2 regions of the Paenibacillus sp. 11B genome follow, and region 2 is predicted to be linked to the other one. Evidence: riboswitches for the same ligand, from Rfam matches in the RefSeq annotation. Region 2 holds a riboswitch; the other holds the start of a gene.
What was found. Region 2 has a riboswitch for glycine ahead of sdaAB (L-serine ammonia-lyase, iron-sulfur-dependent subunit beta). Riboswitches for the same ligand answer to the same signal wherever they lie in the genome.
Positions count from the first base shown of each region.

Region 1: another riboswitch for glycine. It lies ahead of gcvT (glycine cleavage system aminomethyltransferase GcvT); the one in region 2 lies ahead of sdaAB (L-serine ammonia-lyase, iron-sulfur-dependent subunit beta).

Region 1 covers NZ_JAUKNS010000001.1:1,779,335-1,791,134, forward strand. Annotated here, with positions in the region: gene Q0V21_RS07805 (mannitol-1-phosphate 5-dehydrogenase) at 1-1,075, opposite strand, end outside; gene Q0V21_RS07810 (PTS mannitol transporter subunit IIA) at 1,072-1,506, opposite strand; gene Q0V21_RS07815 (BglG family transcription antiterminator) at 1,503-3,611, opposite strand; gene Q0V21_RS07820 (PTS mannitol transporter subunit IIBC) at 3,611-5,077, opposite strand; gene gcvH (glycine cleavage system protein GcvH) at 5,653-6,042, opposite strand; glycine riboswitch at 6,389-6,512, shown strand; glycine riboswitch at 6,516-6,616, shown strand; gene gcvT (glycine cleavage system aminomethyltransferase GcvT) at 6,815-7,951, shown strand; gene gcvPA (aminomethyl-transferring glycine dehydrogenase subunit GcvPA) at 7,948-9,303, shown strand; gene gcvPB (aminomethyl-transferring glycine dehydrogenase subunit GcvPB) at 9,399-10,877, shown strand; gene ptsP (phosphoenolpyruvate--protein phosphotransferase) at 11,188-11,800, opposite strand, start outside.
Region 2 covers NZ_JAUKNS010000009.1:129,995-141,794, reverse strand. Annotated here, with positions in the region: gene pstC (phosphate ABC transporter permease subunit PstC) at 1-828, shown strand, start outside; gene pstA (phosphate ABC transporter permease PstA) at 831-1,718, shown strand; gene pstB (phosphate ABC transporter ATP-binding protein PstB) at 1,731-2,486, shown strand; gene Q0V21_RS29580 (phosphotransferase enzyme family protein) at 2,721-3,812, shown strand; gene Q0V21_RS29575 (MFS transporter) at 3,842-5,119, shown strand; glycine riboswitch at 5,458-5,581, shown strand; glycine riboswitch at 5,586-5,727, shown strand; gene sdaAB (L-serine ammonia-lyase, iron-sulfur-dependent subunit beta) at 5,840-6,529, shown strand; gene sdaAA (L-serine ammonia-lyase, iron-sulfur-dependent, subunit alpha) at 6,519-7,469, shown strand; gene Q0V21_RS29560 (YhgE/Pip domain-containing protein) at 7,726-8,943, shown strand; gene Q0V21_RS29555 (PadR family transcriptional regulator) at 9,051-9,563, shown strand; gene Q0V21_RS29550 (alpha-glycosidase) at 9,711-11,465, opposite strand; gene Q0V21_RS29545 (response regulator transcription factor) at 11,676-11,800, shown strand, end outside.

The DNA of each region.
Region 1 (11,800 bases), on a different contig from region 2:
TGAGTGCTGCTTCAATCCCTTTTTGCTGGATCGTAGTCTGAAGCTCCACTGCTTCCGGATCTTCGGAAATATTAAACTTGCAGGCAGCCGCCATTCCCATCGCCAGATGTGTTGTCTCCGTTCCGTACTCGTAAGCCTGGAGAGCCGGGCGAACCAGACGGTCATTCGGGGACAGCTTCCGCAGCGGAGAACGTCCTACACGAGTTACCTCATCCGTCAGATGTGGGTTAACGAACCGTTCCAATATTTTGGCAATGTACAGCTGATGGTCATCCGCATTGAATCCAAAACGCTTCACCAATACTGCCCCGGTTTCCTGCAAGGCCCCATATACAATAGATTTGACTTTTTCATCGGCAATAGCCTTCTGAATTGTATCAAACCCGTTTACATATCCAATATAGGCGGCAATACAGTGTCCGGTATTTACGGTAAACAGCTTCCGTTCGATATACGGCTCCAGATCATCCACATACATTACACCCTCAACCGGTTTGAAAGCAGGGGCCATTTGTGAACGGTCAACGACCCATTCATAGAAAGGCTCTACCTGTACATGTAATGGATCCTCATGATGCTGAATCGGCACAATACGGTCTACGGCTGAATCCGGGAAATACACGTACTGATCCGCAAGCAGGCGAGTACGCTCATCAAGCAGACCATATACATGTTCTTTCAGCTGAGTGCTGGCTCCAATTGCATTTTCACAGGCAATAATGTGAAGGGGCTGGAAGACATCACCTGTTCCCAGTCTGGCTGTAAGACCTTTCGCAATACCGGGAGCAATATGTTTCAGAATGCCTACACCCACGGCCGTTGTGATCAGTTCCGCTTCTGCAACGTTTTGAGCGACGGTATCCAGATTCGTTCCATCGATTGCACTCACACCGGTAACGGTCTCCAGGTCCTTGGCCTCGTTAGCCAGCTCAACCGTGTACTCTCCACGCTGCTCTAGAGCCTTAACCAGCTCCTGGTTAACGTCCGAGAAAACGACATTGTAGCCAGCACGGGACAGGATCAAACCAATGAAACCACGTCCAATATTCCCTGCTCCGAAGTGAAGGGCCTTCATAGTTCCATTTCACTTTCCAAAATAGTAATGACTTCTTCAGCGGTTTGAGCATGACGCAGAGCTTCCATGTTCTCTTCCTCAGCACAGATGACTGCGATGCTGGTCAGGATCTCCATATGTTCTCCGCCCTGAGCGGCGATACCAATCACCATATACGCTTTTTCTTCCCCAAAATCAACACCTTGCGGGAACTGAATAACCGATATACCTGTGGACAGGATGAATGATTTGGATTCCTTCGTGCCGTGTGGAATCGCCAGTCCGTTGCCCACATACGTGGAGACAATCTCTTCACGCTCCAGCATTTTGTCAATGTATTCTGCGGTGATATGTCCCGCGTCTTTCAAAATCTGACCTGCCATACGAATCGCTTCGTATTTGTCCTGAGCCGTTGCATTCATGATGACTTTATCTTTAGTTAACACACTCATGTTTGAATACCTCCAATTTCGGTTTTGCTGCGGTAAAATCCCGCAAGTTCTTGGGACAAGTAATGAATAAGGTCATCCCGGTTGCCTTTTTCAAGTAATGCAATCATTTCTTCCTGCAACAATAGCGCACTGATCTCACTCAGTACCTCCAAGCTTTCCTTCGATAACTGTCTCGGTCCAAGCATCAAGAGCACATGGCTGACACCTGCCGGGTCTTCCGGCGTGCGCAGAAGCGGCTCTGTCAGTTGGAAAAGCGTGATTGAAGGACTGTGAATGCCATCACTGCGTGTATGAAACAGCGCGAGGGAAGTCCCGGGAATTTTCTGGCTTCCAACCTCTTCACGCTCCTCCAGCAGCCTGGCAATCTCTTCTGGATTGTTCAACACACCAGATTGATGCAAAACGCTGCACATGGCGTAGGCCGTTTTGAAAAATCCGATCTCTTGATTATCCAGTGGGAACACCTGAAACTTGCCGATAATCTGTACAATTTCAATCAGGGTGGCTTCAAGCCCAACCGGATCGGTAAATCGTCCAGTTGCCCTTGACTCTGCTTCAGGTGGGGGACTATGTTCCCGTTGAAGCGTTGTTGTCCTGATGAAGTGCCTTAAACGTTCACTTTCTTCTGCCGTCAGTAGTGGGCTCACCTTGTAGTATTGATGTTTATCCATTGGCAGATCCACGGTAGAGAGAACCAAATCATATTCCGTCTTCGGTATACGTGCGGCTTCATACCATGACACGCTGTCCACAATCCGAATTTCGGGAATTTCCTTGGACAGACGGCTCGATAACATTCGTGAAGATCCGATTCCGCTGGTACAGACGACGACAGCCCTGATTTCTCGCTTCAGCACCCGCAGCCGTTCAATGGAAGCACCGAAGTGCATCACCAAAAATCCAATCTCCTCATCCGGCACATCCGTATTGGGCCAAGCCTCTCGCACCGCTTTCTTTACATCCTCAAATAATGATTCATAATCCTTGCGGATCTGCTGAAGCAATGGATTACGGATGAGCTGCCGTCCATCCATTCGTTCCAGCACCGGCTCCATGTGAGCAATTAGACCCTCACGCAGCAGCCGATCCTCATGGAACGAATAATGGGTATTCTCCTGCATTCGATCTGTGAGAGAACGAACCATATTGAGTAAGACCAGATCGTCTATGGGCAGCAGACGTGAGGAATGAATCGATCGCTCGATTTCAATCAGCAGTCTGTGAAAATAAGCCTGCTCCTCGTCCACAAAATCAATTCCAAGCTGGGCAGACAGAACACCGCACAAACGGGAAGCCAAATATTCTGGTACCTTCCCCTTGTCGCCTTGCAGCGAATTTCCAACGTCTTTTTTATCCAGTTGAGAGCCCAGACCAATACCAAAGCCCTTACGGATACGCACAACCGCTACAGACATTTGAATCAGCAGCTTCATGTATTGACGCTCCGGAATATTTTCCAACCACTCAATATCTGGCTGCCACAACGCATTTTCGACCGTAAGTACATCCTCATGCCCAATCATTTCCAATAGTTTACTGTTTACTTTGGAGACGCCCTGCTCCGCTTGCCTACCGAACAAATCGGATTCATCCAGATATTCAAGAGCGAGCGCAGAAATAGCCATGCGATGAGCCCACTCGCTTCCATTGATCTTGACCCCATATCCGCGTCTGCGAACCAGCTTCAAGCCTGCCAGATGAATGCGTGGCTCCAGATCGTCCAGATCATTGCTCGCCGTAGACACGGTTACCTTCAGATCTGAGGCCAGCGCAAGCAGCTTCACAGGCTCGGACTCATCCAGCAAAATACAAAGCATGAAGAGTTTACGCTCTTCGGGCGTAAACTCTACATATTCGTTAAGCTCAAGTTGTTGGCGCAATACAGCCAAATCATCGGAACCGGGATCAATTCGAACCCCGGTTCCCGATTTTTTTTCCAATCTCATGCCAAGGGGCTCAAGCCATTGTTCAATCATCTGCAGCTCCCGATGCACAGTACGGGTGCTTACTTTGACCGCAACAGCTATTTCGCCAGCAGTTACCTCATGCGGATGCTCCAGCAGGAACTCCACGATCTCACGCTGTCTCCTTGTAATATTACTCATCAGGAGTCCGATTTGAGGCGCTCCACCAGTGCCTCATATTCAGGACTCTTCAGGAAGTTATCGATGGAAATATGCTCTGCATTTGGAGCCACGGATTTGGCCCGGTCTGTCAATGTTTTCTGAGTGATGACGATGTCGGCATCTTGCGGAATCTCACTGATCGCCGTGTTCGTTACAGCGACATCCACACCGGCTGCCTTCATTTTCTTCCGCAGAATCGATGCACCCATGGCACTCGAACCCATTCCTGCATCACAGGAGAAGACAATTTTGTTTATGTCCGTTTTTACTGCCGCAGAAGCAATATCAGCCGCACGGTCAGCTTCCCGATTGTCTTTATCAACGGTGAGGTTACCCGTTTTGCCCTGATTTTTCATGTCTTTCATACGACTGGATGCAGTATCCAGATCTTCGTCATCCTTCTGTTTACCTGTTTTGAGCAGCACAGATGCCACAAGGAAGGAGATGATCGCAGCTACGGCTACCCCTGCAAACATGCCAAGATATCCACCCTTAGGTGTTAACAAAGAGTAAGCAATGATACTACCCGGTGACGGTGCTGAAACCAAACCAGCTCCTGTCAGCATAAAAGTCAATGTACCCGCTACACCACCAGCCATCGCAGCCAGAATCAGTATCGGTCTCATCAGAATGTAAGGGAAATAAATCTCGTGAATCCCGCCAAAGAAATGGATAATTACAGCACCTGGAGCGGAAGATTTAGCTGATCCCCGACCAAAGAAGCAGTAGGCCAGCAAAATGCCAAGTCCAGGTCCCGGATTGGATTCAAGCATGAATAATACGGATTGTCCCAGTTCTCTTGCCTGATCCGTACCAATCGGTGTCAGAATCCCATGGTTGATGGCATTGTTCAGGAATAATACTTTTCCTGGCTCAATGATCAAGTTGACCAGCGGGAGAAGACCAGCATTCATCAAGGTTTCTACCCCAGCCGATAACACCTTGCTAATCGCTTCAACGAAAGGCCCGATACCTTTAAGCGCTAGAAGGGCCAAAATCCCACCAATAATACCAGCGGAGAAGTTGTTAACGAGCATCTCAAACCCGGATTTAATTTTGCCATCGACAGCCTTGTCAAATTTCTTAATGACCCAGGCTCCCAACGGTCCCGCAATCATGGCACCAAGAAACATGGGGATGTCACTGCCGACAATAACCCCGATGGTCATAATCGCACCGACTACACCACCACGTTGGCCGTGTACCATCGTACCGCCTGTGTAACCGATAAGTAACGGCAGCAAATATTTGATCATTGGATCAACCAACAATGCAAAATCTGCGTTAGGGAACCATCCTTTTGGAATGAACAATGCCGTAATTAAACCCCAGGCGATAAATGCACCCATGTTCGGCATAACCATACCACTCAGGAAACGTCCAAACTTCTGAACGCCGACCCGTATTCCTCCGCTTTTTCCGGACTTTGCGTCCACTGAACTCATACTAAAAACCTCCTCAACATATTAAACCTTAATTCCACTGAATTTTGACACGATGATCCAGACGAACGAAGGTACAAATCTGTAATAAATCTTAATTTCACAACCATATCGTAAATGAAAACGGTATCTTCTACAACGAAATGAAAACCTACTTCCGTCATGAACGTTGATGACAAGATTTAAATTTGAAGGATTGTCCCATTTTGAACCTTGTATAAGGAATGGAACCTGTTATTCCCTTTCCTGTATCATACCCACGAATTACCCCATTTTAATGACAAATAAAATTGTAAATTTATTCAATTTTAATGAGCAGTTTCTATCTCATTCAGGATTGATGATGAAACACGTTAGGGTGTTATTCATTTCATTCAAATAATCTGAAATACTCTAATAACAACGGCAAAAAGCGCAATTGCTCAGCCCGTTACAGGTGAGACAATTGCGCCTAAGTATTCTCCGGATTAGCAGGATTACCATCCGGATCTATAATCAATCGATTCATTCTTTTTAAGTTAAACGGCATTTGGCCTGAGGCTGAAATTCAGTCTCCAGCGGAAAATGCAACCCTAGTTTTATTCCGTATGTTTACGATACGCATCCGCATTCATCAATGTGGACAGTGCTGCTGTCAAATCGCCCTCAACACGGATTTCGATCATCCAGCCTTCTTCATATGGAGAGTTATTAACTAGCTCCGGGGAATCCTGCAATGCCTCATTTACAGCAACAATTGTTCCACTTACAGGAGAAAACAAATCCGAAACGGTTTTGACGGATTCAATTGTTCCAATGCTGTCTTCCGCCTTTACATCCGATTCAAGGTCAGGCAATTCTACAAACACAATGTCACCCAGCTGATGCTGCGCGAATTCGGTAATGCCAATACGTACGGTATCCTCCCCTACGGTCTGCACCCATTCGTGCTCTTCACTGTACAGGAAATCACTTTTTAATTCGCTCATCGATATCCGCCTCGCTTTTCATTAATGAGTGCATGCGCTTCTTTGACCTTAACCTTTTTCCCAAAACATAGCGTATGATATTTTAGATTCAAATGTCAAGATACCTTACAATTTATTTGACTTTCTTCCTTATATGCCTGTAACTCCATTGGGCTCTCTCTACATATAATGGTGAATATTAGAAAAGTAAGCGTGCTCTTTAAAAATATACGAACATTACAGAATCATATTGAAATATCATTCGGATTTTTTGTTGATTTCTATGATATCGTTCTTGACATCAATAGTCGATTCAGGCTTTAATGAGAGTAGTAAATATGTTTGTTGGTCTATGCATTACCCGCGGATGAATGTAAAGGGAGAGATTACCCTTGACACCCGAATCAGGGTGTACATGCGGTAACGCCGAAGGAGTAAACCACCGACAAGCGGGAGGTGAATCTCTCAGGCAAAAGGACTTTTACGGGACGCAACTCTGGAGAGCATCTATTCGCCCTGTGTGGGCGTTAGGATCACCCAAGGGGAAACCTGCTGCATCATGCGGCGGGGTAACTCTCAGGTACCAAGGACAGAGCCTAAGAATACAGCGTGCTTCTGGCATGCCGGTTCTTTGGCCTGTCCTTTTCCTTTTTCCCAAAAAAACGAAAACAGGTTATAGAGCGGCGCTGCCTATAGCGTCCTTACCTTACTTTTATAATTAAATGTTGATGCCAGATTCATTGATCCACGGTTAGACACTCGGCCGGTTGACGGCCCATGACGAGGTGATTGGATGTCCGATTTGCTTAGAACCCCACTCTTTCCACTCTATCAGCAGTATGAAGGCGTACGATGCATTGATTTTGGTGGCTGGGAGCTCCCGGTACAATTCAGCGGAATTCAGAAAGAGCATGAAGCGGTACGAGAACGTGCCGGATTATTTGATGTATCCCACATGGGTGAATTCACCGTACAAGGTGAACACGCGGAAGCTTTTTTACAGCACATGACGACCAATGATGTAACAACACTCGTTCCCGGTCAGGCTCAATACACGTTAATGTGTTATCCGGATGGCGGCGTGGTCGATGATCTGTTGATCTATAAACTGAAAGACCAGCATTATTTGCTGGTGGTTAATGCCTCCAACATCGACAAGGACTGGTCATGGCTGCAGCAGCACATGTCGCCAGGCGTAACGATGACTAATGATTCCGAACAAACGGCGCTGCTTGCCCTGCAAGGCCCACTTGCTGTGGATATTCTCGCAAAGGTGACAGACACTGATGTGTCTTCGATTGAGCCTTTCCGTTTTGTACCGAATGCAAAGGTATGTGGCGTTACTTTACTGTTATCCCGCACCGGATATACGGGTGAAGACGGATTTGAGCTCTATGTTCCTGCCGAACAGGCCGCTGTGGTCTGGAACGGATTGATGCAGGCGGGAGAAGGTTACGGACTCGTTCCGACCGGACTGGGTGCCCGGGATACGCTGCGCTTTGAAGCCAAGCTTCCCCTGTATGGACAGGAGCTGTCTGCAACCATCTCGCCGCTGGAGGCTGGCGTTGGCATGTTTGTGAAGCTGAATGCCGGGCCGTTTATCGGACATGAAGCCTTGTTGCAGCAAAAAAATGATGGGCCTGCCCGCAAGCTGGTCGGCATCGAAGTGCTGGAGCGTGGTATTCCCCGCCCCCATTATCCGATATACGCCGAAGGCGTACAGATTGGTGAAGTAACCACAGGCACCCAATCCCCTACGCTAAAACGCAATCTGGGGCTGGCCTTGATTGACAGCAAATATGCTGCACTGGGTACCCCGCTGGAGATTGAGATTCGTGACAAGAAACTGAAAGCCGAGGTCGTGAAGACCCCTTTTCATAAACGGACACGTGCGCCAAAGACACCTACTCAAGGAGCTGATCAAGCATGAGCAAGCACCGCTATATTCCCATGACCGAGCAGGATCAGAGTGCCATGCTGGCAACCATCGGTGTGGAAACAATTGAGGATCTGTTCCATGACATTCCACAGGAGATTCGCTATCAGGGTGAACTGCCTGTTTCCTCCAAACTGGATGAATATGCACTCACACGTCATATGTCAAAGCAAGCGGGAGCCAATGCCAACTTCGAGACACACGCCAGTTTCCTGGGTGCAGGCATTTATGATCACCACGTTCCTTCCGTCATTAATCATGTCATCTCCCGTTCCGAGTTTTATACTGCCTATACTCCTTATCAACCCGAGATCAGCCAGGGAGAATTACAGGCGATTTTCGAGTTTCAATCCTACATCTGTGAGTTAACAGGCATGGCTGTAGCCAATGCCAGCATGTACGATGGCGCGACTGCATTCGCAGAAGCAGGCAATCTTGCCGCAGCGGCAACCCGCCGCAAACAGCTGATTGTGTCACGTACCGTGCATCCCGAATCCCGTCAGGTATTGCAAGCTTATGCACATGGCCTCAATCTGGAGATCGTTGAGATTGGGTATCAAAATGGTGTAACAGACTGGGATGCCCTGCAAGCCGCTGTGTCCGATGACACCGCAGCCGTCATGATCCAGAGCCCGAACTTCTTCGGCGCCGTGGAAAATGTAAAACAGGCCGCAGATCTTGCGCATGCGCACAAAAGCCTGCTCGTGGTCAGCGCCAACCCGCTATCGCTGGGTCTGCTGGAAGCCCCAGGCAAGCTGGGTGCTGACATCGTCGTTGGCGACGCACAGCCCCTTGGTATCGCCGCTTCACTTGGCGGCCCGACATGCGGATATTTCGCCGTATCCCAGGCTCATATGCGCCGGATTCCTGGCCGAATTGTAGGCCAGACAACGGACCGCAACGGAAAGCGTGGTTTTGTACTCACGCTGCAAGCACGTGAACAGCATATTCGTCGTGAAAAGGCGACGTCCAACATCTGTTCCAACCAGGCTTTGCTCGCACTGAGTGCCTCTGTCTATATGTCCATCATGGGTAAACAAGGTATGATCGATGTCGCTGATTTGAATTTGCAAAAGAGCCATTATGCCCTGAACACACTTACCGCAATTCCAGGGGTCTCTCTTACGTTTACTGCACCAACGTTTAATGAGTTTGTTATCCAACTGCCTGAAGCAACAAATGTGGATGCCCTGCAACTGAAATTACTCGATGCCGGCTTCATTGGCGGGTATGAACTTGGAAGAGAGTATTCCGAGCTCGCCGGACATATGCTCATTGCCGTTACCGAACGACGCAGCAAGGAAGAGATAGACGAATTCGCACGTGTATTGGAGGGATCGCTGTGACTCAGGAAACGACAACAAAGGCAACTTCAGGAACAGGACAACCGGAAACAGTAACCTCAGTCTCCACTTCGGGCCATGCGGAAACAGTTACAAAAATCTCTGCCCAAGCTGCCTCTTCAGCACCGGAGCAATCATTGATTTTTGAACTCAGTAGCCCGGGTCGGGTTGCGTACTCCTTGCCAGAATGCGACGTTCCCCGGCAAGCTGCCGATTCCCTGATTCCCCGGGAAATGCTTCGATCGGAAGCAGCAGCATTGCCTGAGGTTTTTGAAGTTGACGTCATTCGCCACTACACTGCTCTGTCTCGTCGTAATTTCGGAATAGATAACGGATTCTATCCGCTAGGTTCTTGTACGATGAAATATAATCCGAAGATTAATGAGGATGTGGCCCGTTACAACGGATTCGCCAAAATTCATCCATATCAGCACGAATCCAGCATTCAAGGTGCACTTGAACTGCTCTACACGTTACAAAATGACCTTGCTGGCCTAACCGGTATGGATGCCGTTACACTGCAACCTGCCGCTGGCGCACACGGCGAATGGACCGGACTCATGATGATCCGGGCCTACCACGAAGGTCGTGGTGAACAGCGTACGAAAGTCATCGTACCGGATTCTTCTCACGGCACCAACCCGGCAAGTGCAACCGTTGCAGGTTTCGAAACGGTAACAATCCCTTCCCGCGCAGACGGTCTGGTAGATCTGGACGTACTCCGCGCTGCTGTAGGGTCGGATACCGCAGCGTTGATGCTGACCAATCCGAACACACTCGGACTTTTTGAAAAAGACATTCAGGAGATTGCCTCCATCGTGCATGAGGCTGGTGGCCTGCTGTACTATGATGGTGCCAACTCCAATGCTATTATGGGCATCACCCGCCCTGGCGATATGGGCTTTGACGTGGTACATCTAAACTTGCATAAAACGATGAGCACTCCGCACGGCGGTGGTGGACCTGGTGCCGGCCCGGTTGGCGTGAAGAGCCGCTTAATTCCGTTTCTGCCGAAACCGATGGTCATCAAAAATGATGAGGGCATATATGCATTGGATCGCGAAAGCGATCAATCCATTGGCCGGGTCAAAGCGTATTACGGCAACTTTGGTATTCTAGTCCGTGCCTATGCCTACATTCGCACCTATGGACCTGAAGGCTTGCGCCGGGTATCCGAATGCGCGGTGCTCAACGCCAACTACATGATGGCCCGTCTCGCACCTTACTACGAGATTCCGTATCCAGGCGTGTGCAAACATGAATTCGTGATGTCTGGCCGGGGATTGAAGCAGTATGGTGTACGTACACTGGATGTCGCCAAACGATTGCTTGATTTTGGATATCACCCGCCAACCGTGTACTTCCCGCTGAACGTGGAGGAGTGCATTATGATCGAGCCGACGGAAACCGAGAGCAAAGAAACATTGGATGGGTTCATTGATACGATGATCCGCATTGCCAAGGAAGCAGAAGAGACACCTGAACTGGTACTCAATGCCCCTTATGGCACACCGGTTACCCGTCTGGATGAAACAACAGCAGCCCGTAAGCCTGTATTGAACTGCGCTTGCAGTTGAAAGCTAATCGTTATAAATGACCAAAAACAGTCGCACTTATGTGCGGCTGTTTCCTTTTAACCTGTTAGTTTTATCTCATTCTCTTCGGTCCAGTGCTTTCAATTTTGATCGTATGTCTCTTCGAAGGCTCAGCGGATGATCACCGATGTTTCGTCTTCTTTGCGATAGATAACCGCAGAATAGAAAGTTCCGCTTAAAACAAAAAAAGCCGGTATCTGCTGTAACAACAGATACCGGCAAAATCGCTGCACGACTGCAGCTTTTTTATCGGAAAAAGAAACCCTTAAAATCGGGTGGAAACCCCATAAAATTACGCTTGAATGCTTTGAACCAATTCAACGACTTGTTCAGCCGTTTGCATATCCAGTGCTTTGGCAGCAAGCTCTTGCATGTCTGCACGGGACAGTTTGGTGATCTGACTACGAGCTGGCAGAATGGATGTTGCGCTCATGCTGAACTCATCCAGTCCGAGACCGAGCAGCAATGGAATTGCTGTTTCGTCTCCGGCCATCTCTCCACACATGCCAACCCATTTACCTTCACGGTGCGCTGCATCGATAACCATTTTAACCAAACGCAAGATGGCAGGGTTATAGGGTTGATACAGATACGATACACGCTCGTTCATACGGTCAGCAGCCATTGTGTATTGAATCAGATCGTTTGTTCCGATACTGAAGAAGTCCACTTCTTTGGCAAATTGATCCGCCAGAACCGCAGTCGAAGGAATTTCGACCATGATTCCCAGTTGGATGCTGTCTGAAACAGCAATACCTTCAGCGACCAGCTTTTCCTTCTCTTCGAGCAGGACAGCCTTCGCTTCACGGAATTCCCCCAGTGTTGCGATCATCGGGAACATGACACGCAGGTTACCATGTACGCTTGCACGCAGCAATGCACGCAATTGCGTACGGAATATATCC
Region 2 (11,800 bases):
ATTTGTGTCGTTTTCCTGATCGTTGTCATGTTTTCCATCGTTTATTTTGTAGCGTCCAAAGGCTTATCGACCTTTTTCCAGGATGGCGTAAGTTTACGCGAATTTTTATCCGGCAAAACGTGGAATCCAACGGGGGAACCCGCTGCCTATGGAGCTTTACCGTTCATTACAGGGTCATTCATAACAACATTTCTTGCTGCTCTGATCGCAAGTCCACTTAGCTTGTGCGCAGCGCTCTTCATGACCGAGATTGTACCGGGTAAAGGTAAAAAAATATTGCAACCTGCGATTGAGCTGCTGTCCGGTATTCCTTCCGTTGTATACGGATTTATCGGTCTCAGTGTTATCGTTCCTTTGTTGCGCAGCATGTTTGGCGGAGCCGGCGTCGGAATTGCAGCCGGATGTTTGGTTCTGTCCGTTATGATTTTGCCTACTGTAACAAGTATTATGGCAGATGCACTGTCTTCACTGCCGAAAGGTCTGCGTGAATCGTCCTATGCATTGGGTGCAACTCGCTGGCAAACAATCTATCGTGTCATTATCCCTACGGTTCTTCCAGCTTTGCTGACAGGTATTGTACTTGGTATGGCTCGCGCATTTGGTGAAGCTCTTGCCGTACAGATGGTTATCGGTAATGCACCGCATGTGCCGACATCCCTGCTCGAATCGGCTTCAACGTTAACGAGTGTAATCACCCTAAGTATGGGTAACACCACAATGGGATCCGTTCATAATAATGCACTGTGGAGTATGGCGCTTGTCCTGCTGGTGATGACCTTTGTCTTCGTCATTCTGGTTCGCCTGCTTGAAAGGAGGAACCGGGTATGAAAATGAAGGCTAAAACGGTAGATAAAGTTGCCACTTCCATTATCGTTGTTCTGGCTTTGTTCATTGTTGTTCTCTTGCTCGGTTTGCTTGGCTTCATTCTGGTACGTGGGATTGGCCAGATTAACTGGCACTTCCTGACCAGTGCACCACAGCTGCTCAAAGGTGGAGGCGGGATTGGACCGCAATTATTCAACTCGATCTTCCTGCTTGTTCTGACCTTGATTATTACCATTCCCCTTGGCTGGGGCGGCGGTATTTATATGGCCGAGTACGCCAAGCCGGGCCGGATTACAAGCTTTATTCGACTGGTTGTCGAAGTGTTATCCTCATTCCCGTCTATCGTCATTGGTTTGTTCGGACTCTTGCTAATTGTTAATACATTTGGTCTCGGATTCTCCCTGTTATCGGGTGCCATGGCCTTGGCTATATTTAATCTTCCACTTATGGTGCGGACAACGGAGCAAGCGTTCCGAGCCGTTCCGAAAGAGCAGAAGGAAGCGGGTCTTGCACTCGGATTGTCCAAATGGAAGATTATCACTTCCATTCTGCTGCCTGTTGCATTGCCCAGCTTAATCACGGGTACGATCCTGGCATCGGGCCGGATCTTCGGTGAAGCAGCAGCTCTGATGTTCACAGCGGGTATGAGTAGTCCGCCGCTGGACTTCACGGACTGGAATCCAACAAGTCCAAGATCGCCGATCAATCCATTGCGTCCGGCAGAGACGCTGGCGGTGCACATCTGGAAAGTAAACAGTGAAGGCATTGGCCCAGACTCCAAAGAAGTAGCAGCTGGCGCTTCAGCCGTGCTTGTACTTCTCGTGCTGGCGTTCAATCTGAGTGCACGCTGGATCGGTCGGGTAGTCTACCGCCGAATGACAGCTTCGAAATAAGGAGGAACCAACATGGCCATACCTTTCGGTACGGAACAGTTAAGCATATATTATGGGCATTTTCAGGCTGTGAAGCAGATCAGCCTGACTTTCCCTGAAGCCAGTGTAACAGCCCTCATTGGCCCATCCGGCTGTGGTAAATCCACGTTCCTGCGGTCGTTGAACCGGATGAACGACGAGATTGCCGGTTCACGTACGGAGGGACATATCTGGATGGACGGCAATGATCTGAATGAGCCGGGTACGGATGTGATCAAGCTTCGCCAAAAGATCGGCATGGTGTGGCAGAAGCCCAACCCGTTCCACAAATCCATCTACAACAATATCGCGTTTGGCCCCCGCTACCGAGGTATCAAGAGTAAGAAGGCACTGGATGAAATTGTGGAAAAAAGCCTGCGTCGCGCTGCGCTCTGGGACGAAGTGAAGGACAGACTGAACGAGTCTGCTCTGGCCCTTTCAGGTGGACAACAACAGCGTCTTTGTATCGCTCGCGCGTTGTCGGTGGATCCGCAGATTTTGCTGCTTGATGAGCCGGCATCTGCACTTGACCCGGTATCTACGGGCAAGGTGGAGGAATTGATCTCGGAGCTCAAGAAAGAGCTGCGGATCGTGATCGTTACCCATAACATGCAGCAGGCGGCACGCATCTCGGATTATACGGCTTATTTTTATCTGGGAAGCATGATTGAACACGGGGATACGGAGCATATTTTCACCAACCCGGACAACCGTCTGACGCAGGAATATATTATGGGACGTTTCGGTTAATTGTTATATTGGATGGAGTAAGAAATAGAGATAGAGATAGATCTATAGAGATAGAAGGAAGCATAACACCCGGGCGAGACAGTTCGGGGGTTATGCTTTTTTTATGTAATTCTACATATGGAATAGTTTGCCAAAATAAAAACAATCATGCTACGATATTTGTAAGCGCCACCTTTAATTTGATAAGAGAAGGAGATGTGGATCATAACTACCCATAAGATATTCCAAGACATCATGGCAATTGAAATTATTTCGCATTATTCTATAGAAAAGCCATCCGTTTCCTTTATCCGACATAATGAAAATCTAACGTACCAAGTGGTGGATGATGTAACCGGACAGAAGTATTTATTGCGTATACATAAAGCCGCTTTTGCAAGCATGACGGGCATCCAGCATACACGACCTGCACTTGAAGCGGAGATGAATCTCCTTCATGAATTACGGGCTACCAGCCCATTGCGAGTGCAGACACCTGTACGCAATACCTCGGGAGAGTGGATCACCGTCTGGTTGGACGAAGCGGGAGAAGAGATCTGTTGTACTGTTCTGGAATGGATTGAGGGCAGGGATATCAAACAGGGAGAACGTCTGACGACAGCACAGATTCATGATTTGGGCGTACAGTTGCAGACGCTACATCAATATGGACGAAGACCAAAGGAAACTCCCAAGCCGCAGGTGGGTTCACAGAAGTCTGAAAGCAGACAGCAGGTGAATGACCGTGAACAGCACGCTGACAAGGCGATCATCCCAGAGATATATACCGATAGCCCCGCCTTGGATCAAACGGGAGTACGACCTGCCTACGGCTCGATCAAAGAGAATCTGGTCATGTTGGAGCAACTGGAGGAAGGCGTTAGACGTGGCATCTTTACTCCTGAAGATTTCGATCTGATCCGTGAGACGTTTGAGAACATTAACCGGCAACTCGAAACGTATCCTCACACTGCCGAGACTTGGGGAGTGATTCACGCGGATATTACCCGCGGCAATCTGCTGGTGACGGATCAGGGCATATCCATGATTGATTTTTGTTTATACGGTTATGGCTACTATCTCTTTGATGCCGGAGGGGCAGCTACGATTTTCAATCGGGAGGAACGGGATATCTTCCTATCGGGTTATACGGAGCAGGCAGAACCACTGACGAAGCGTGATATTCGGTTAATGGAAGGATTCATGCTAATCTTTACGTTTGGCTATTTCGCATTTCAGATGGAGAATGAGTCAAGGTACGAATGGATGAAAGAGCGAATGCCTCTTATTTGCAGCAAATTTTGCAGACCCTATGTACACAATGAGAGCATCTTCTATGAGTTATAATTTGTGATTTCTGTTGGGTGGGAAGCGCTATGAATAACATTCATGAAAAAAGAGTTGCTTCGAAGATTCCGTCTGGTGGCTGGAAGCATGCCGGATTGCTACTTGGCGGAGTGGGCATATCCAATCTAGGTGACTTCATATATATTGTGGCGATTAACCTGATGGTGCTGAATATGACACAGTCCCCAGCGGCAGTCGCAGGGTTATGGATTATCTCGCCAATTGCTTCGGTGTGCACGAAGTTATGGTCAGGCAGTCTGATTGATCGTTATGATCAGCGGCAGCTGATGATTGGTGCCGATATGCTGCGGGCATTGTTGGTGGCGATGCTCCCCCTGATTTCCAGCCTATGGATGATGTATACAGTGATGTTTCTGATCAGTATGTCTTCCTCCATATTTGTCCCTTCCTCTCAGGTGTACATTACCCGGCTGGTACCTGCTGAACGGCGCAAGCGCTTCAACTCTTTGCAAGCCTTAATCAGCTCAGGTGCATTTATTACCGGCCCGGCAGTCGCGGGAGTGATGCTGATTTATTTATCTCCGGCTGCAGCCATTTATGCCAATGCGGTTTCCTTTGCTGCTTCTGCTGTGATTCTATTGTTTCTTCCCAAATTGGGCATTGGAGAACAGAATCAAGGGACGGGAAACAGGCTGACACCTCGGTTGATTGCCCAGGATTGGAGGGCTGTACTGAGCTTTAGCCGGAAGTCGAGCTACGTGGTCGGTATATATGCCCTGTTTCAGATCATTCTGGTGGTCGGCATGTCGCTCGATGCCCAGGAAGTGGTGTTTATCCGTCAGGTGATGAACCTGCCTGAATCGCAGTACGGAGCTTTGATGAGTATCACCGGGATTGGTTATTTGGCAGGCTCCATGCTGGTTTGGCTGTTCGCCAAACATGTGCCGATCCGTCACATGATGGGTGGCGGTGTGCTTCTGGTCGCACTGGGTTATTTCCTGTTCGCCCGTTCGTTCTCGTTTGAACTGGCGGCGTTTGCTTTTATTCTGCTCGGTCTGTGCTCGGCACTGGCGAATACGGGCCTGGTTACCTTTTATCAAAATAATATCCCTGTCGGTCTGATGGGCCGAGTGAGCAGTATACTTGGATTGGGGTTAAGCGTGCTGCAGGTGGTTTCCATTTTGGTTGCAGGCGTGGTGGCAGAGCAGTTGTCGCTTCGTATGGTATATACGGTTGTATCTGGAGTGATGGTGCTGGCAGCGTTGGGATTGTGGGTGACGAGCATGTTTCCTTCCCGAAGCAGGTTTTATGATGAACCGGCGAAGCCCAACTCGATGGTGGGGTGACAGGCAGAAATCCGGCAATTCTAGTACAGAATAATGGTTGCCTGAATACCCGAACCGTTCTGTGGATCTTAACATAGATAGTACTAACCACAGATATTGCTCATAGAAAACAAACAAATGTATACGCTTTCTAAATGAAACGCATTAACACATTCATGTGATAAAAGTTTACAAATCGTTGGTTCATCCTGTTTATAAAATGGAAAAAAGTAAATATTCACAAAGAAATCGTTAAGTTTGTTGACACTGATCTTCCGGTCGATTAATCTTAATGAGAAAGTAATAAAAACTTCAATTATCGTTCTGGTACACGATCAGAATGGTTCCATACAAGCGAATGATAGCGAGCGGGAGAGTCCTGGGCATGCCGAGTAAAAAGGCAGCTGTCGGGCACCGAAGGAGCAAGCTGCTACGCACCCGGCGCAGTGGTTAATCTCTCAGGTAAATGTACCATCGTTGGACGCAACTCTGGAGAGTGCGCGATATGCGCCACCCAAGGGGTATATGGTCAAGCAGCACGGTGTGCAGGGGACATTACCTGTGAATACAGGGCATGCATCAATCCGCCGCGCTTCTTATCATGAAACTCTCAGGTATCGAGGACAGAGAGAGGGCCTTAAGGCCTTCTTCTGTCCTTTTCTTATGTCATCATTCAGTAATAAAGGAACATTATGGGTGTAGGTCTGGATGAAAATGACGATTATAAATGGAGGGTTTGCGATGCGTTTTAAAGACGTTTTTTCAATTATTGGTCCGTCCATGACAGGTCCATCAAGTTCACATACGGCTGGAGCAGCAAGATTGGGTCGAATTGCCCGTCAGTGGTTGGGGTGCACGCCTGAACGTGCCCGATTAACGCTGTACGGCTCCTTCGCCGATACGTATCAGGGGCATGGTACGGATCTCGCATTGATCGGTGGCCTGCTTGATTATGTGACGGATGATCCACGGATTCCGGATGCAGAGCAATATGCAGAGGAAGCGGGTATGGAGGTAGAGTTTTTTACAAGTGGTCTGCCTGCTCCTCATCCTAATACGGTCAAAATTGAGTTATGGCACGGAGACCGCGAATGTTCACTAATCGGTGCTTCCATTGGTGGTGGTAGTGTATCGGTACATGCATTGAATGATTTTCGTGTACAGATCAGCGGAGAGTTTCCGACACTTGTGCTGCGCCATTCGGACAAAGCAGGGGTGCTCGCCTCCGTAACCTCCACAATCAGTTCGTCAGGTGTGAACATCGGGTACATGCAAGTGGATCGGAAAGCGCGGGATGGTGAAGCACTGACGGCGATGGAGATGGATGGTGTGCCGAATCCTGAGATGTTAAACCGTCTGCGGTCGCTGGATCATATGCTGGACATTCGCGTGATTGATTTGAAGAGAGGGGTCGAACCGGATGCGGTTTAAACATCTACATGAACTGAATACCATCTGTACAGCAGAGTCCAAAACCATTGCCGAGCTGATGATCGAAGAGCAGGTTCAGGAGACGAATATCCCGAAAGCGGATGTTGTGCGGCAGATGTCGGATTACTATCAGGTGATGAAGGAAGCTGTTCACAAAGGGCTGACAGAAGATACGACATCACGCAGCGGCTTGACTGGCGGAGACGGCAAAAAAATGGCCGAGTACATTCGTAAAGGCGAGACTTGCTCTGGAGATGCATCTGCACTAGCCATGGCGTATGCCCTTTGTGTATCGGAAGTGAACGCATCCATGGGCCGAATCGTAGCGACACCGACAGCCGGTTCCTGTGGTATCATTCCAGGTGTATTTATCAGCTCCCAGGAGCGTTTTGGCTGGAGTGACGAGCATCTGGTGAACGGTCTGTTCTGTGCGGGAGCGATCGGTTATGTCATTGCCAACAATTCATTTATTTCCGGTGCCGAGGGCGGCTGTCAGGCTGAAGTGGGTTCTGCCATCGGCATGGCCGCTGGAGCGATGGTGGAGCTGCGTGGAGGGACGCCGGAGCAAGTGGTTCATGCAGTAGGTCTTGCGTTAAAAAACACATTGGGCCTTATCTGCGATCCCGTCGCAGGCCTCGTGGAAATTCCGTGCATCATCCGTAACGGACTGGGTGCCGTAACCGCGTTGGCTGCGGCCGACATGGCGCTGGCCGGGGTACGAAGTGCCATTCCGTCTGACGAAGTCATTGATGTCATGCTGGAAGTAGGCAGTGCCATGCCAAGCAGGCACCGTGAAACGGCCCAAGGTGGGCTGGCTCAAACACCAACGGGACGGAAAATGATGGAGAAGCTCGCCAAACCGAAGGCGAAGCGTGCAGAGCCTGAAGTTGAAGCAGAGTCTGAGTCCCCTGCTGAAAACAAACCTGAACCTAAGGCATGACAACCATGAACGAACATGAACTGAATTAACTCGGAGTCTGGATCATAAACGTCGATGCTGCTCCCATCTTGATATGAAAGCCGATACGAATTCTTCCTGATGAAGAGGCGTATCGGCTTTTTTGCTGTTCCAACAAAGAAAAAAATAAATAGGTATTGACGTTTATATATCGATTAGATATATTATTAACTGACATATATCAATATGATATATAGAAAAGCTAAATAACGTAATACAACCTAAGGAGATGAATAAGATGAAACGTGTTTTTCAAACGAGTCTTCTGTTTATGAAAAATGGAGCTACGATTGTCGGGTTGATTACGGCCGTATTATTCCAGGTTTTTTTTAATACCATTTGGCTTAGTGGGTATGATCAGGTTAATGCACGGATGACTCAGCTTGCGGTGACCATTGTGAATGAAGATGGGGCCGCGGCTGAGCCTGTAGCGAAGTCTCTTGCAGCGGGACTTGGCTTTGTGATCAAACCATCCGCATCGATGGAAGAAGCCAGACAGCTGTTAACCGACAGGGATGTATACATGATTATTGAGATTCCATCGGGTTTCATGCAGCAGGCGGGAGATTTATCGCAACCGGTGAAGGTGAAGTATGTGATGAATGAATCCAACGTAGCTACCGTGAAAAGTGTGATGCAGAACGTATCCGCACAAGTTACAGCGACGTTGAACCGTGAAGTACAGCAAAATGGCATTCGTGGAGTGCTGGATCAATCGGGTATGGCTTCCGATCAGGCAAATGCGCTGGCGCTGGGGTTATCTTCCCGGGTGGAGGCAGAAGTGGAACGGCTGAATCCAGTTCAAAACTTTGCCTTTTCGATGGTGCCGATGCTGATTGTGACGGCTACGTTTACAGGTGCGATGCTGCTTGGTATGAATCTGCAAAAAGTGTCTGGAGAACTAAGTAGCAAGGCGGGGAAATGGGAGCGTTTCTGGGCACGCAATATCATCAACCTGGGTGCTGCATTTATCGTATCGCTCGTTGGAGCCGGGATGATGCATGTTATGGGTGTATCATCAGCGGATGGATGGTGGATGTTATGGCTATTTCAGTTGTTGATTACCTTATCTTTTCTATTCGTCGCGCAATTGAGCTTGTTGCTGCTTGGAAATGCCGGGGCTTGGTTAAACAGTGCTTTGCTGCCTCTGCTGATGTTGTCATCGGGCGCAACCATTCCGCGTGATGTCATGTCTGATTTCTATCAACAGATCGGTCATTATCTACCGGCAACCTATGCAGTGGAGGGCATGATGAATCTGGTGCTTGGCGGCAGCGGGATTAGTCATGATGTTCTGCTTCTGGTGGTGATTGGAGCGGCGACGTTGGTTCTGGGTGTGGTGTGCACGTGGATCAAACGCTCGAGTCCTGCACAATCCGGCATTCCTTTAGAATCCAAAGCTGCTGCTGCTCCTGCCGCTCTGGCTGGGAACCTGACTTCGCCTGACCATGGATGACAAACATTTTTCATCCCTTGGGAACTCAATCGCAGATGCCTGCTGATGTTGAACGTATAAGGGAGGATGTGATACGTTAAGAGGAATTGGAAAGGAGCGGTACACCGATGAACACACAGCATGTCATCCTCGGAATACTGCACAATCAGCCATGTTCCGGATATGAGATCAAGCAGTACTTTGAACAATATTTTTCGTTTTTCTTTGATGCGAGCTTCGGCACCATTTATCCAACACTCGCCAAGATGGAAAAGTCAGGGTTATTGACCAAGGAATCCGTTAGACAAAAAGGAAAACCTGACAAAAATGTGTATACATTAACACCGGAAGGTTCTGCGGAGTTCAGTACCTATTTGATGAGTCCCCTGGAAGCCGAAGTGTTCCGTTCTGATTTTCTGATGCGTCTGTATTTCGGAGAGCTGGCAGATGAAGATACCGTCACAGGGTGGGTCCGGGCGGAGCTGAATCGTAAAGAATTGCTGTATGCCGAGCTGCAGCGCCAGATGAAGCAACTTGGCGAACAAATATCGCCTTCACAGCGTTTATGTATGCAAGTAGGGCTTGTGCAATATGAGGCCACGATTCAATTGCTCAAGCAGCAGTTATCCACGCCACAGTAAATTTCAGTCGTAATCGTGAAATGAATCGATCGGATCATCCATCCATAACGCAGAACAAGCGCTCTACAGAACCATCACAGGTCTGCGAGCGCTTATTTGCGTTGCTTTCAATGTAGCAAATTCCAAGGCCATAACAACATCAAGCTGCTACACGATATCTGTGCTGAGTACAGCATATCCATATGCGGGCAGCTCAACGGCCAGGATTCCCTTTTCCTTGGCTGTACGATAATTCTCCCCAAATAACTCCGTCCAATCCCCGGTGTCCGCCTCCAGCTCGACGATAGCTGTTTCTTCCGAACGATTGAACAGGATCAGAATTCGTTCCTTATCATCCTGTCGTTCCATTACAAGCTGGCTTCCACCTTCACGGGCTTGCAGGAAACGTATGCTGCCTTCCGCACGCAGGGCAGGATGGGCATGGCGAAGTGCAATCAGCTTCTGATAAAAGGTGAACAGCTCACGATCCTGCTTTGCCTCATCCCACTCCATGCATTTCCGACAACCGGGATCATGATCGCCGTCCAGTCCAATCTCGTCCCCATAATAGATGCACGGGGCACCCATATAACTGAATTGGAACAGCGCAGCCAGTTTCATCTTCCGCCGGTCGCCCTCACATAAGGTGAGCAGTCGTGGTGTATCATGACTGTCCAGCAGATTGAACGCCACTTCACTGGCCTGCAGCGGATAGCGGGACAGCTGTCGACCGATGGAGTTCGCGAATTCGTCAGCGTGCATGGCATCTTTTACGAAAAAACGATTTACCGCTTCCGTAAACGGATAGTTCATCGAGGCATCGAACTGGTCGCCTTGCAGCCAGGAGGAGGACTCATTCCATACCTCACCCAAGATATAGGCATCCGGATTCGCAGCCTTAACCACCTTGCGGAAATCTTGCCAGAATGCATTATCCACTTCATCCGCGACATCCAGCCGCCAGCCATCCGTGCCTACTTCCTTGATCCAGTACTCGGCGACCTCCAGCAGATATGCCTTCACTTCAGGATTTTCCGTATTCAGCTTCGGCATATGAGCCTCGAAGCCAAATGTTTCATAGGTAGGAATGCCATCCTTCACATCCAGCGGGAATTCGTGCACATGGAACCAGTCCTTATATTTGGACTTTTCCCCGTACTTTTGCACATCGACAAACGGCGCAAACATCTTCCCGGAATGATTGAACACCGCATCCAGCAACACCCGGATTCCGCGTTTATGGCATAGTTCAACCAGCCGTTTGACCGTATCTGCATCGCCAAAATGCCGATCTACTCGCAGGTAATCTTCGGTATCGTACTTATGATTGGTCGTTGCCTCGAAGATGGGTGTGAAATAAATGGCGTTAATGCCCAACTCTTCAAGGTAATCGAGATGGTCGATAACGCCCTGAAGATCACCGCCAAAAAAGTTAAACGGGGTTGGCTCGCCACCCCAGGGTTCCACATGTTCAGGATCGAGATCCGGGTTGCCATTGGCAAAGCGTTCAGGGAAGATCTGATAGAAAATCGCATCCTTTACCCATGCAGGCGGTGTGAATACAGCTCCGGGATGGAGGTACGGAAACTGGAACATGTGACTGGGATCGTCGGGTTCATGCTCCTGGAAATCCGTTTCGGTCATCCAAATCTGTTCGGAACCATTTTTCAGCAAAAAAGAATACTTCAGCCGATGATACGGAGGCTTTACTTCCCCCTCATAGTAATCGAACATGGAATCGGATGTGAATTTGGTTAAAGGAATCAACGCTTTGGTACGTTCCCAAGCGTATTTGTCCCCGGTCAGGGCATGCACCTCGGTGAGATCATTCTTTTTGGCACGCAGACGCAGACGAATGGTATCCTTATCGTAGGCGTAGGCCCAATTCCGTTTCGGTTGATGATAGATGGCTTCCAGCAGCATTTGAATCTCCTCCTGTTACATATGTAGTATGTCAGCAAGTCGCAGCATTCGATGCAGAATTATGCGAAGCGGTTGATTAAGGTATAATTTAAAATAAAGGACATCCAAAGTTGTATGCTAATCAGCTCGTACATTTTATACAAACAATATACTTGATTATGTTTCAAATATTATTAACCCAAAGGGTGCAGAAAGGAAACGAATACGCGCATGAAAACGAAGTTGTTATATATTGAAGACGATACCGAGATTGCCACATGGGTCAGGGATGACCTGGAGGAGCGAGGTTATGAAGTGGTATGGCTCGCAAGTGGCGAAGGCGCGGCTGAAGCAGC